One region of the Neobacillus sp. SRL179 genome, then DNA from elsewhere that is predicted to be linked to it. Evidence: predicted binding sites of a transcription regulator. Region 1 holds the regulator's gene; each other region holds the start of a gene.
What was found. Region 1 encodes Rex, which represses fermentation and respiration genes when NADH is low (regulators of the CRP and FNR family bind a similar motif). Its sites were predicted from a motif close to TTGTGAAATATTTCACAA; they were not measured.
Positions count from the first base shown of each region.

Region 2: AC4E8C_RS20135 (cytochrome c3 family protein) is a predicted target of Rex. The motif match lies at 1,676-1,693, and genes of this name have one in related genera.
Region 3: qoxA (cytochrome aa3 quinol oxidase subunit II) is a predicted target of Rex. The motif match lies at 1,288-1,305, and genes of this name have one in related genera.
Region 4: nirB (nitrite reductase large subunit NirB) is a predicted target of Rex. The motif match lies at 1,263-1,280, and genes of this name have one in related genera.

Region 1 covers NZ_OZ481792.1:280,771-283,988, reverse strand. The annotation lists gene AC4E8C_RS01565 (polymer-forming cytoskeletal protein) at 1-579, opposite strand, end outside; gene AC4E8C_RS01560 (YhbD family protein) at 592-1,215, opposite strand; gene AC4E8C_RS01555 (redox-sensing transcriptional repressor Rex) at 1,330-1,986, opposite strand; gene moaC (cyclic pyranopterin monophosphate synthase MoaC) at 2,016-2,510, opposite strand; gene AC4E8C_RS01545 (ABC-F family ATP-binding cassette domain-containing protein) at 2,699-3,218, shown strand, end outside.
Region 2 covers NZ_OZ481792.1:4,046,862-4,050,079, reverse strand. The annotation lists gene secA (preprotein translocase subunit SecA) at 1-1,257, opposite strand, end outside; gene AC4E8C_RS20135 (cytochrome c3 family protein) at 1,797-3,197, shown strand.
Region 3 covers NZ_OZ481792.1:2,852,707-2,855,924, reverse strand. The annotation lists gene AC4E8C_RS13960 (long-chain-fatty-acid--CoA ligase) at 1-962, shown strand, start outside; gene qoxA (cytochrome aa3 quinol oxidase subunit II) at 1,424-2,305, shown strand; gene qoxB (cytochrome aa3 quinol oxidase subunit I) at 2,366-3,218, shown strand, end outside.
Region 4 covers NZ_OZ481792.1:393,682-396,899, forward strand. The annotation lists gene AC4E8C_RS02060 (hypothetical protein) at 1-26, shown strand, start outside; gene AC4E8C_RS02065 (hypothetical protein) at 80-1,066, shown strand; gene nirB (nitrite reductase large subunit NirB) at 1,401-3,218, shown strand, end outside.

The sequences.
Region 1 (3,218 bases):
GATGTCACCTTCGATTAAGTCGGTTTCCAATTGTGTTTTGAAAAATGGCTTAAACAACGAACCTATAAATGACCCTTTTTGCTGCCTAACAATAATGGTTTGCCCTCCGATTTCCTTTGCCTTACAATCGCCATAAATTTTAATATCCACTTGATCAGCATTGAGAAGACCGCCAATTGTAAACCGATATTCTCCCTTAAAGGTTTCCGCTTCACAATCTTCTCCGACCGTAAAAAAGCCCCGTTGACTTATTTCCTCACATTTTACTTTTCCACCTACGGAGACTTTACCTGAAACCTTTAAATGGTTCACTGACAGATTTTGATCAATCTTTGCTGTCCCTTCCACGATAAACTTGTGAGCCTCCACGTTCCCATTAAACCGGGCCGTTCCATTAATCTTTGCGTTATTGGCTGTCACATTTCCCTTCATCGTGCCAGAACCATTGCACTCAACCTCATTGCATTCCAAGTCAGTGTTAATGGTTCCCTTGCCATTTAAGGTAACAAGGTTGAATTGCCCTCCATTTGATGAACCTAATCCATTAATAACCAGGTCGCCCCTGTTTTTCGTTTCCATCGCTATTCTCCTTTAGAGTAATTTCGCTTTTATTTCCTCCATACAACTCATCAGCGATAATGACACGACCATCTTTGTGTCTTTATCAAAATGGAACTCTTCCGCATTTATTAACAGCAGACAGGTTGATACACCCAGCTTCCGCGTTACGACCAAATCACAGCTTTTTTGCTTAATTAGCTGAGCATGGTCCTTTAATACCTGAAGCAGCATTTTTCCTTCGTCTAGATTGATCTCCCCTGATTGGAGAAGCTTCTCTAACACATAAACTTCCAGCATTCTAGTAAAAGTAAATTTGTGACTGCCTTTATCGTGGGTTAAGTAAAAGCTCATCACCATATCCGAAACAATGTTACGTTTTATTAATTCATCTTTTTCCAGCTGCAAATCGCCTATATTAGGTGAAAACATATCAGCGAGCTCATCCAAGGACAAATTTTCTTTCATCATTTGAATCTTGTTAATTCTCTCTAAAATCTTCTCTTTTGGAAAAAATGTTTCTTGGCCGGTAAAGGTGGATTTTCGAATAAACCATTCTTCTGGTATAAGATCCTTCCGCTTCCATCTATACAATTGCCCGTAAGATATCCCGGCAAGATCTAATAAATCTTTTTTCGATATTAACTCCTCGCTCATTTATGAAAACCCCTTTCATGAAAACAGTGTAACATAACACTGTTACGCATGTAAAGCTGCTAATAAAAATTTTCCAAAAAAAGGGCCCCCACATTTTGTGAAAGGCCCTTTTGCTTATTCTTCTTCTTTTTCTTGAGTTGGATAATGTTTCAAAAAGTAAATCAATGATTGTAATTCAACCGCTAAATCAATGTGATGAACCCGAATCGATGACGGGACATTTAACCGTGCCGGGGTGAAATTTAAAATTCCTTTTACCTCCGCCTTCACAAGCCGGTCGGTAATCATCTGCGCAACGGGGGCTGGCACCGTTAGAATAGCAACGGAAATTTGCTCCTCCATTAATACCCTTTCAAGCTCATCCATATGGTAAACCGGTACCTCACGGACTTTTGTTCCCATTTTTTCTGGATCCACATCAAAAGCACACTCTATTTTGGTATTATTATTTTTCAAAAAATTATAATTTAAAAAAGCCGTTCCTAGATTACCTACCCCAATTAAGGCAACTTTTGTCAGTTCATCTTGGTCCAACGTTTTACGGAAGAATGTTAACAGGTAATTGACATTGTATCCATACCCTTTTTTACCTAAGGCGCCGAAATAAGAAAAGTCTCGACGGATGGTTGCTGAGTCTACCTTTACGGCCTCGCTTAATTCTGCAGATGAAACCCTTTGCTTTCCGGAAGTATGCAAGTTCTTTAAAAATCGATAATAGAGAGGCAGCCGTTTTGCTGTTGCCTGTGGAATCTTCGTCGTTTCATTACTCATAATTTCTCACACCCCTTCAAATCCCTTTGTTAAATCCGTTCATTTCTCTTAAAATCGCCATTTTTACCGCCCGTTTTTTCAACTAAATAGGTCGGTCCTATGACCATTCCTTTATCTACCGCTTTACACATATCATAAACAGTTAAGGCACAAGCCGAGGCTGCTGTGAGCGCTTCCATTTCCACCCCAGTATTCCCTTTTGTTTTAACCGACGCAGCAATATATAATTGATAGTTGTTGTTTTCGCTTTGTTCCCATGAAAAGGAAATATTTACTCCCGTTAAAGGGATGGGATGACACATCGGAATAATGTCCCATGTCTTTTTAGCAGCCATGATTCCAGCCACCTGGGCCACTGCTAAAACATCGCCTTTTTTCATTTCATGATTGGTTATTTTCTCAAAAATCTCTTTACTAACCGTAATGCTGGAATGAGCTAGAGCTGTCCGTGCTGTTTCCGGCTTGTCGCTAACATCGACCATTTTTGCTCTGCCCTCTTTATTAAAATGAGTAAACTCTGCCATATAAAAAATCCTCCTACCCCAAAATAATACACTATTATTCACATTCTGTGTGTGAAACTTTGCACGAAATAGACACTTTTTCACAAAAAACGCAAATTTCCAGTATCCAAACTACTCAAAAGTCGCGCTTTATTGCCGACATTCGGGATATAATGTACACTATTTATATGTAATAGAGGTGAATAAAAATGATTTTGTTGCAAGTGAATCAACTACAAAAATATTATGGTGCTGACCTTATTTTATCGAATATAAAGCTAGAATTACAAACACGGGACCGTGTTGCCCTTGTCGGCCGCAATGGTGCCGGAAAATCAACATTACTGAAAATTATTGCTGGTCATCTGTCACATGATGGCGGCGAGATTATCAAGCCCAAGGAAGTAACCATTGGCTATTTAGCGCAAAATACCGGCCTTGAATCCCATTTGTCCATTTGGGATGAAATGCTGACCGTTTTTGAACCGCTGCGCAAGCTGGAAAATTCGCTGCGCAAGCTCGAAGAACGAATGGCCGATCCTAGTATTTTTGAAGATTCAGCCACATACGAACGAATTTTAAAAGAATATGATCAGCTGCAAGTAAAATTTAAAGAACAGGGCGGCTATCAGTATGAAGCTGATATTCGTTCTGTCCTGCATGGTTTAAACTTTCAGGAAAGTTCCTTAATGATTTCAAGTTTGAGCGGCGGTCAAAAAACCAGGCTTG
Region 2 (3,218 bases), 1.3 Mb from region 1:
TTCGACCACTGCACGGAACTTGCCATTCATGGTGGAATAAATTAAATCTGGATGGTCTTCACGGGCAATTGGTTTATTGGTTGGAATGACGATAACATTCATATTATAAATATTACGGAATTCCTCTTCTTCTGTTTTCGCTGTACCAGTCATACCTGCTAGTTTTTCATACATACGGAAGTAGTTTTGGAACGTAATCGTTGCCATTGTCATACTTTCATTCTGTACTTCGAGACCTTCTTTGGCTTCAATTGCTTGGTGCAAGCCCTCACTATAGCGGCGGCCCTTCATTAAACGACCTGTAAATTGGTCAACAATCACAATTTCGCCCTCTTGGACCACATAGTCCACATCAAGGTGCATGCTGACATTTGCTTTTAACGCCTGATTGATATGATGGTTCAAGGTAACATGTTCCATGTCAAAAAGGTTTTCAATCCCGAAAGCTTTTTCAGCCTTGCTAATCCCTTCTTCTGTCAACATGACGCCTTTTGTTTTCTCATCATAGGTATAATCCGTATCTTTTTTGAGCATTTTTACAAACGCATTCGCTTGAATATAAAGGACAGCCGATTTTTGGGCTGAACCTGAAATAATTAATGGTGTACGTGCTTCATCAATTAAAATTGAGTCCACTTCATCAATGACCGCATAAAAAAGCGGCTTTTGAACTTTTTGCTCTTTATATAAGACCATGTTGTCACGAAGGTAGTCAAAGCCAAATTCGTTGTTTGTACCATAAGTAATATCACAGGCATATGCAGCTTGCTTTTCATCCTTGTCCATACTGTTCAAATTTAAGCCGACTGTTAGTCCTAAGAATTGATACAATTCACCCATCTCAGATGCGTCACGGCTTGCCAAGTATTCGTTGACTGTAACAACATGAACCCCTTTACCGGAAAGTGCATTTAAGTAAACTGGCATCGTGGCAGTTAAGGTTTTCCCTTCACCAGTCTTCATTTCTGAAATATTTCCTTCATGGAGCGAAATACCGCCCATTAGCTGAACATGATATGGATATAAGCCAAGCACTCGGCGAGCACCTTCACGGACAACCGCAAATGCTTCAACCAACAGATCATCCAAGGTTTCACCCTGTTGATAACGGGCCTTGAACTCCTCTGTTTTTTCACGAAGCTGATCATCTGTCAGCCTTTCCGTTTCGGCTGCAAGTGCATCAATTTTAACTGCAAGCTTGTCCAAACGCTTAAGTTCGCGTTTATTTAAATCAAAAACTTTATTTAAAATCCCCATTTATGATGAACGCTCCTTTTTATCGAGACTCAAAATCATTAATTTCATTACAAAAATTCATATCTAATTATTTGCTAATTTCCCTCTACATCTTACCATTTCCTCTATACAGTGACAACATTGACAGGTTGAATTGTCATTCTACTATTATATATCAACTGACATGCAGTGTTCTAATAACCTGCTAGGAAAGTTTCGAATTTTCGTCAATTTTGACAGAGTGATGGCAGGACCGTGAGAATCACTTTCAACTGTCATAGGTTTATCTTAAAACATGAATAAAATTTGTATAATATATAATATTTTTGTATAAAAATTAATTTATGACTTTGTTAACACTGTGCTTATAGTAATAATTTATTCTTGAAATAACAACGTTTGTATGTTGTTTTTAGGATAAAATGTGAAGTTTATTCGCATGCAAAAATATTCACAAATTGTACATTGGAATATACTCTTCCAATGTTAGATACTACCTTTAGAGAGGTTAATATGGAAAATAAATAGATAAAGAATCCAAAATGGGAAGGGTGAGTTAAGTGGCCATTTGGGGGAAAAAGAAAAACAAAGAGATAGATCCCGAAACAAGAGAAAATAAAAAAAAGGTTGGCCTGATTCGCAGACTTTGGCAAAAATTTAGAGGAATAGATTGGAAAAATCCAGTAAACCGCTGGAAATTATTATTCGCTTCACTTGTAGGCTGTATTGTTCTATTTGGAGGCGGATATGGAGTCATCTCCTTTACGAACTCGCCAACCTTCTGCTCAAGCTGTCATGAAATGGCACCAGAGTATTCAACGTATACGGCTAGTGCTCATAACCAGATTACATGTGTCCAGTGTCATATTAAACCGGGTACGATCAATATGCTGACACATAAAGTCAAGTCGCTTAAGGAAGTGTATTACCACGTTACTGGTGTACCTGAACAAATTGTTCAGACGGAAGAAGAGGCCGTTTCCAACGAAAACTGCTTACAATGTCACTCCAAGAACCGTCTTGTTACAGCTTCAGGTGACTTGAAGGTAAACCATAAAGGACATATTGAAGAAGGAATTCCTTGTATTACTTGTCACGCTGGAGTTGTTCACGCCAAGATGGCAACACGTGGTATCAACACGGAAGAGGTTCGTGGTAAGTGGACAAAAGAGAGTGCAGAGAAATTAATGGAAGAAAAGTACTTACGACCAAACATGGGAACATGTATTGATTGTCACGATCAAGTTAATAACGGTGTAAAACCTTGGAAGGAAGCAGCTTACAACGTTCCGCCAAATCCAGAAGAGGTTGAGAAAAAATTAGATGAAAACAAAAAGGCAGCAACGGATGAAGCAACCACAGAGGCTACCACTGTAGCAACAAACGAATCAGAAAAAACAGAAGCCGAAACTCTAGAAGCTCATGATAAAAAGACGCAAGATATCATTTTACAAGCAATTGGAAAGCAACAAAAGGATGTAAAACTCTCAATGTCCTGTGAAACTTGTCATAAAAAGGTTAAAGTTCCGAAGAGCCATAAGGTGGAAGGCTGGAATGGAAATCATGGCGGGACAGCTATTCAAGAGTTAGACAAGTGCGTTAACTGTCACCAAGATTCTAAATGGGCAAGAGAAATACCTAAAGAAGATATTATCTCTTTACTTAAAATGAGGGAAACAAAAACAAAATATGTTCCAAACGTTACAGTCGTAAAAGATCAAACACGAATCAATCAATTCTGTAGCGCCTGCCATGCAGATCGTCCAGCAGGACACGGAAATAGTGACCAATGGTTAACAGGCCACGCATCCAAAGCATTATCGGCTGAGCAAAAATCAGAATGCTTCGTCTGTCACGATCGTGAAAAACCAGTTGAAGGTTCAACAAATGTAAAAGCACCAACAGATGTTTATTGCCAATACTGTCACAGAACCGGCTTTAAATCAGATGTAAAAGACTAAGTAAACAAGAAGGAGGGTCGC
Region 3 (3,218 bases), 2.5 Mb from region 1:
TTCATACCTTGCCAATGTTTCATGCCAATGGCTGGGGTGGTGTATGGGCCCTTACAGCTGCAGGAGGCACCCATGTTTGTTTACGAAAGGTGGATCCGCCTTTTATTCTCGAGTTGTTTGAGAGTAAAAATATTACCTTGCTTTGTGGAGCACCAACTGTAGTGAATATGCTGGTAAATGAGCCAAAAGCAAAGGAAATCAAAATCAAGACACACCCACGCATGGCGACGGCTGGTGCACCTCCTGCGGCAGCCTTAATTCAGAAAGCGCAAGATATTCTAGGGCTTAATATGATCCATGTCTATGGCCTGACGGAAACCTCGCCATTCATTTTGTATTGTGAGTGGAAAAAGGAATTTGATTTAAAATCGGCTGATGAACAAGCAATAATTAAGGCACGTCAAGGCATTGAGCTTGCTTTTAATGGGGAAACTAAAGTTGTGCATCAAGACGGAGAAGAAGTGGCCTGGAATGGAAGAGAACTGGGGGAAATTGTCACTCGTGGCAATGTAGTAATGGCGGGGTATTACAAGGATCCCCAAACCACAGCAGCAGCTTTTAGGGACGGTTGGTTCCATACGGGTGATTTGGCGGTTACACACCCAGATGGTTTTATCGAAATACAGGACCGTGCCAAGGATTTGATTATTTCTGGAGGAGAAAACATTTCATCTACCGAAGTGGAAGGTGTTCTCTATAAGCATCCTGCAGTATTAGAAACGGCTGTTATTGCTATTCCTGATGAAAAATGGGGCGAGGTTCCTAAGGCGATTATTGTCCTGCAAAAGGGAGCAGAGGTAACAGAAGAAGAGATTATTCACTTCTGCAGAGAAAATATGGCCCATTTTAAAGCACCGAAAGCAGTAGAGTTTGTAGAGGCATTACCAAAAACCGCTACAGGTAAACTACAAAAATATCGATTACGCGAAATGTACTGGAGTGGGCCAAAAAAGGTAAATTAGCATTTCAACGTTTATACGAAGGGCTAAATGTAAGTATCTTATAACGGTGACTTTAGTTAAGAGAAGTTCTGAAATTCTATTTCATAGAAAAATTTGTTCTTTTTTTTACTATAGTTTAAACATAAAAGAGTAAGCAGTGATCGAAAGCGGTCACTGCTTACTCGTTTTTTTATTTTTCATATACTAACTATATTTTGACAAATTCCTTCGTACTTCCATCGTTGAGGTTCGAACGAATAAATATCTACTTATAATAGTCAATTTTCGAACAAAAAGCTAATGATTAGCACGGTCTTCCAGTAAAGGAAAAGCGATTATGAACATTTTGTGACATCTTTCACATTTACTGTTCATTTTTTAAAATTGGTAATAGAATAGTTTTACCCGAGTGTGATTTACATCACTACATAACCAATTTTTCATTCAATTCGGTTAGGCTAAAAATAGAAAGGGGCACCACAATGAAAATTAAATGGGCATTATTAACACTGGTTTTTACTGTTTTCACAGTGCTTACAGGGTGCGAGCCGTTATTAGTTTTAGATCCTAAAGGGCCTCAAGCAAAAACGCTTGCTACTGACATTAAGTTAACTATGGCAATAATGGCATTTATTGTTATTGCAGTTTTTGCTATTTTAGTTTTTATGTTAGTAAAATATCGTGCTTCAAAACAAAGTAAAGATTATCAGCCACCACACATTGAAGGTAATCCAATTGTGGAAGCGATTTGTGTTGGGATTCCGGTAATCATTGTCGCAGTCCTTTCCTTTATGTCTGTTCAATCAAACTATAAAGTGGAGGCGACACCAAAAGGGTATGAAGACCAAAAGCCACTAGTTATCTATGCTTCATCTTCTAACTGGAAATGGCATTTTAGCTATCCAGAAGAAAATATTGAAACAGTAAACTATCTCTATATACCTACTAATCGTCCAATTGAATTTAAACTATATTCATATGGACCGATTACTAGTTTTTGGATTCCACAACTTGGCGGACAAAAATACGCCATGTCAGACATGGTGAATACTTTACATTTAGTAGCAGATTCTCCAGGAGAACTGATGGGAAGAAATGCAAACTTTAGTGGTAAAGGCACGGCTGAAAATACTTTCCAAGTCGAGGCCATGTCGGAAGATAAATTTGATGATTGGGTGAAAGAAGTAAAAGAAAATGCCAACCCGCTTACTCAAGAAAAATTTGAAGAATTACTAAAACCGGGACACCTTGGCAAGTCCACTTATACCGGAACACATTTGGAATTTTCACCGCCTCCTGAGGGTCATGAAAATATGAAAAATATGGATCACATGGAAATGGAAGACATGAACCACGAGAAATAGTAATCAAGTAAATTAGGGAACTATTTTTCTATTTTGATTGAATGAAAGGAGTCACCAAGCATGGATTTCTTTGATAGATTTGCAATACCTAATCCAAGCCCTGCTATTTATGCCTCAATGGTTGCCATCGGTCTTACTGTTATTGCCATTATAGCTGGGTTGACATATTTTAAAAAATGGGGCTATCTTTGGCGTGAATGGTTAACAACAGTTGACCATAAACGGATCGGTATCATGTATTTGGTTTCGGCACTATTGATGTTATTCCGTGGCGGCGCAGATGCTATTATGTTGCGTGCTCAGCTTGCCGTTCCTGATAATAAGTTGTTAAATGCACAGCATTATAACGAAATTTTTTCGACACATGGAGTCGTAATGATTATGTTTATGGCGATGCCATTTATTATGGCCCTTATGAACTTTGTGGTTCCATTACAAATTGGAGCTCGAGATGTTGCCTTTCCACGACTCAACGCCATTAGCTTTTGGTTATTTTTTGCTGGCGCAATGTTATTTAATATTTCCTTTGTTATAGGAGGATCACCTGATGCGGGTTGGACTTCTTATTTTCCGCTAGCAGGTAATGATTTTAGCGAATCGGTTGGTACCAATTACTATATGATTGCCCTCCAAATTGCAGGTCTTGGGACCTTGATGACTGGGATTAACTTTATTACTACAATTCTTAGAATGAGGGCACCAGGATTAACATTAATGAAGATGCCAATGTTCACTTGGTCTGCACTCGTTTCGAATGTCATAATTGTATTCGCATTCCCAGTGTTAACTGTTGCACTTGCAATGGGTACAATGGACCGGCTTTTTGGAACAAACTTCTTCACAACAACAAATGGCGGGATGGATATGCTTTGGGCTAATCTTTTCTGGGTCTGGGGCCATCCTGAAGTGTATA
Region 4 (3,218 bases), 110 kb from region 1:
GTGATCCATTTGACCTGTTAGGGTAAGGAAAGCAAACTACTCTGAATAAAGGTTAAAACATATTGAGAGGAGATGAAGTATGAAATATTACCGTTTATGGGTCATTGCCTTTTTATTAAAATTTATTGGGTCTGCTTGGGATGCATCCTATCACTTTAAATATTTATTTGAAGAGTACTCGATTCCCCATATCGTCAATACCCTTGGTTTTGCATTAGGAGGTGTTTTGTTAATACAGGAGTGGCGCCGTTCCCAATATATGGACGGATTTTCACGAAATCTGATTACAATCGGCTATGTATTATTCCTAATTGGAATTCCATTAGATTTTACTTATCATATTGCGTACGGAATTGATTTAACCACTTGGAGTCCGACCCATTTTATTTATTATATTGGGACGGGGATTATGATCTTTGGAGTTTGGCGCGGCTATTTTCTATATACTAGAGATGTTCAGCCGACTTGGAAGTCGATGCATACGTGGTACGCGATGTTTCTCCTCGAATGCTTAATGTTTCCGAACATGCAGCAGGAGAATGGAGCGATTTCCTATGATCAGTACATTCATGGAAAATCGATTGCCTCACAGGAGATTCTCGAATTAATCTCGGATCCCGCATCGCAAATTTTCGGTGGCATTCCGGAATATGTTTATCCAATTTATACTGTACTAATGGTAACTTTGCTTACAGCGATAACCATTCGAATCTGTCGAGATTATACGATTCCGGTGATGGGTGCAGTCCTTTACATTTTACTGCGATTTATTGGTAAAGCCGTTTTCGCTGCGGTAGGGTATCCAACTTCCTATGTCCCGATGACACTGATATTCATCCCGATCGTTTTCTTCTTGTTTAGAAAAACCAACTGGCTGTCTGGGCTGATTGGCAGCATAGCCTATTTCCTTGCCATCATGGCCATCCATAAGTCAGGCTGGCTCATCACCCCGCCATTAGAATGGTGGGAGCTCATCCCAGTTGCTATCGTTGGCACATTTGCGCCAGTCCTTAACGCACTAATCAAACCCAAACCAGCCATTAAAAACACTAAACAACCTGCATAACGTAAAAAGGGTGCCTGACACCCTTTTTTATTTTGTCTAGCTTCAGCGCCCTAGCGGCTAGTGTCCTTCGCTCTCCGCCCTACGATAAGTCAACATCGAATCGCCTCCGGCTCTTCGTGTTTCCTTTATCTCAGTTGGAGTGCTCCAGGCCATACGCCGCTGACCAGGGCGCTTAGGCTTTTCGTTTTTGACAATATTGTGAATGTGTTCACATTGTTATTGTGGATGTGACGAACTTCACAAACATATCCTCCGCTAAGTTTTACAATCTAAATATAGAGAAAACCTTATTAAACCTTTAATTATGTCAATCAATATATAGGAGCGATCACATATGAAAAAATTAGTGATGATTGGGAACGGAATGGCTGGCGTGAGGACGATTGAAGAGGTACTTAAACTGGCACCAGGCCAATTTGAGATAACCATCTTTGGACAAGAGCCCTATCCAAACTACAACCGTATTAAGCTATCTAATATTCTCCAAGGTGACACAAAATTTGATGAGATTATTATTAATCCAATTGATTGGTACAAAGAAAACGGAATTCAATTATTTACGGATGAATCGATTGAAAGAATTGATGTGGAAGCGAAACGTGTCATCAGCGACCAAGGTCGTGAAGTTGAGTATGATGAGTTAATCATTGCAACCGGATCAAATTCTTTTATTCTTCCCATTCCTGGTGCAGACAAAATAGGCGTAACAGGGTTTCGTGATATTAAAGATTGTGAAATGATGATCAAGTCAGCACAGCAATATAAAAAGGCAATCGTCATTGGCGGCGGGCTCTTAGGTCTTGAGGCAGCAAGAGGCTTGCTAAACTTAGGGATGAAGGTGGATGTCGTTCACCTAATGCCGCATCTCATGGAACGCCAGTTGGATCCAATTGCTTCCTCACTGCTTAAAACAGAATTAGAATCTCAAGGTATGAACTTTTTAATGGAGAAGGAAACCGTCGGAATCCTTGGGGATGAACGCGTCACAGGTTTGCGTTTTAAAGACGGTTCAGAAGTCAAAGCCGATCTAGTAGTCATGGCGATTGGGATTAAGTCCAACACAATCGTGGCTAAAAACAGTGGCATCTATGTCAATCGTGGAATTGTTGTCAATGATTTTATGGAAACGAGTGTTCCTCACGTTTACGCGGTCGGCGAGTGTGCTGAACATAGAGAAATTGTGTATGGCTTAGTGGCACCATTGTACGAGCAAGGTAAAGTTCTCGCTGCTCGTATTAGTGGATTAGTAGGAGAACCTTATCAAGGTTCGGTTACGGGAACACAATTGAAAGTGGCGGGTGTTGACCTTTTTTCTGCAGGAGAAATTTTTGAAGATGGTACAACCAAATCCATTATGATTTACAATGAATATGAAGGGGTCTACAAACGGGTTCTGACAAGAAATAACATGATTGTTGGGATTGTCCTTTATGGTGATACAAAAGACAGCACCCGCTTATATCGGATGTTGACGAAAAAAGAAGATATCAGCGGCGTTTCCATTTTTCATACGGAATGCACGGGAGAAAGCGGCAGTGACGATATTGCCTCCATGCCGGATGATGAATTGATTTGTGGTTGTAATGGCGTGACAAAAGGGGCAATTGTTGAAGCGATTCAAACACAAGGGCTAACCACTCTTGATCAAGTCAGCCATTGCACCAATGCAGGACGCTCCTGCGGACGCTGCAAACCAATGGTGAGCAATATTCTTGGCTATACACTAGGGGATCTATTTGATGCGGCTGCTGCCCAAAAGACAAGTATTTGCGGCTGTACGACCTTAAGCCGGGAAGAATTGGTGGCAGAAATTAAGGCTAAGGGTTTAACCAGTGTGAAAGAGGTCATGAACGTCCTGGAGTGGAACCATGAAGAAGGCTGTACGAAATGCCGTCCAGCTATCAACTATTACCTTGGCATGATTTACATGGATGAATATAAAGATGACCGCGATTCCCGTCTCGTTAACGAAAAAATGCATGCGAATATCCAAAAAGACGGAACGTACTCAGTGGTTCCAAGAATGTATGGCGGTGTTACAACAGCAGCTGATTTGAAAAAAATAGCCGAAGTAGCTGAAAAATACAATGTTCCATTAGTAAAATTAACAGGTGGACAGAGAATTGGCCTCTTTGGAGTCAAGAAAGAGGAC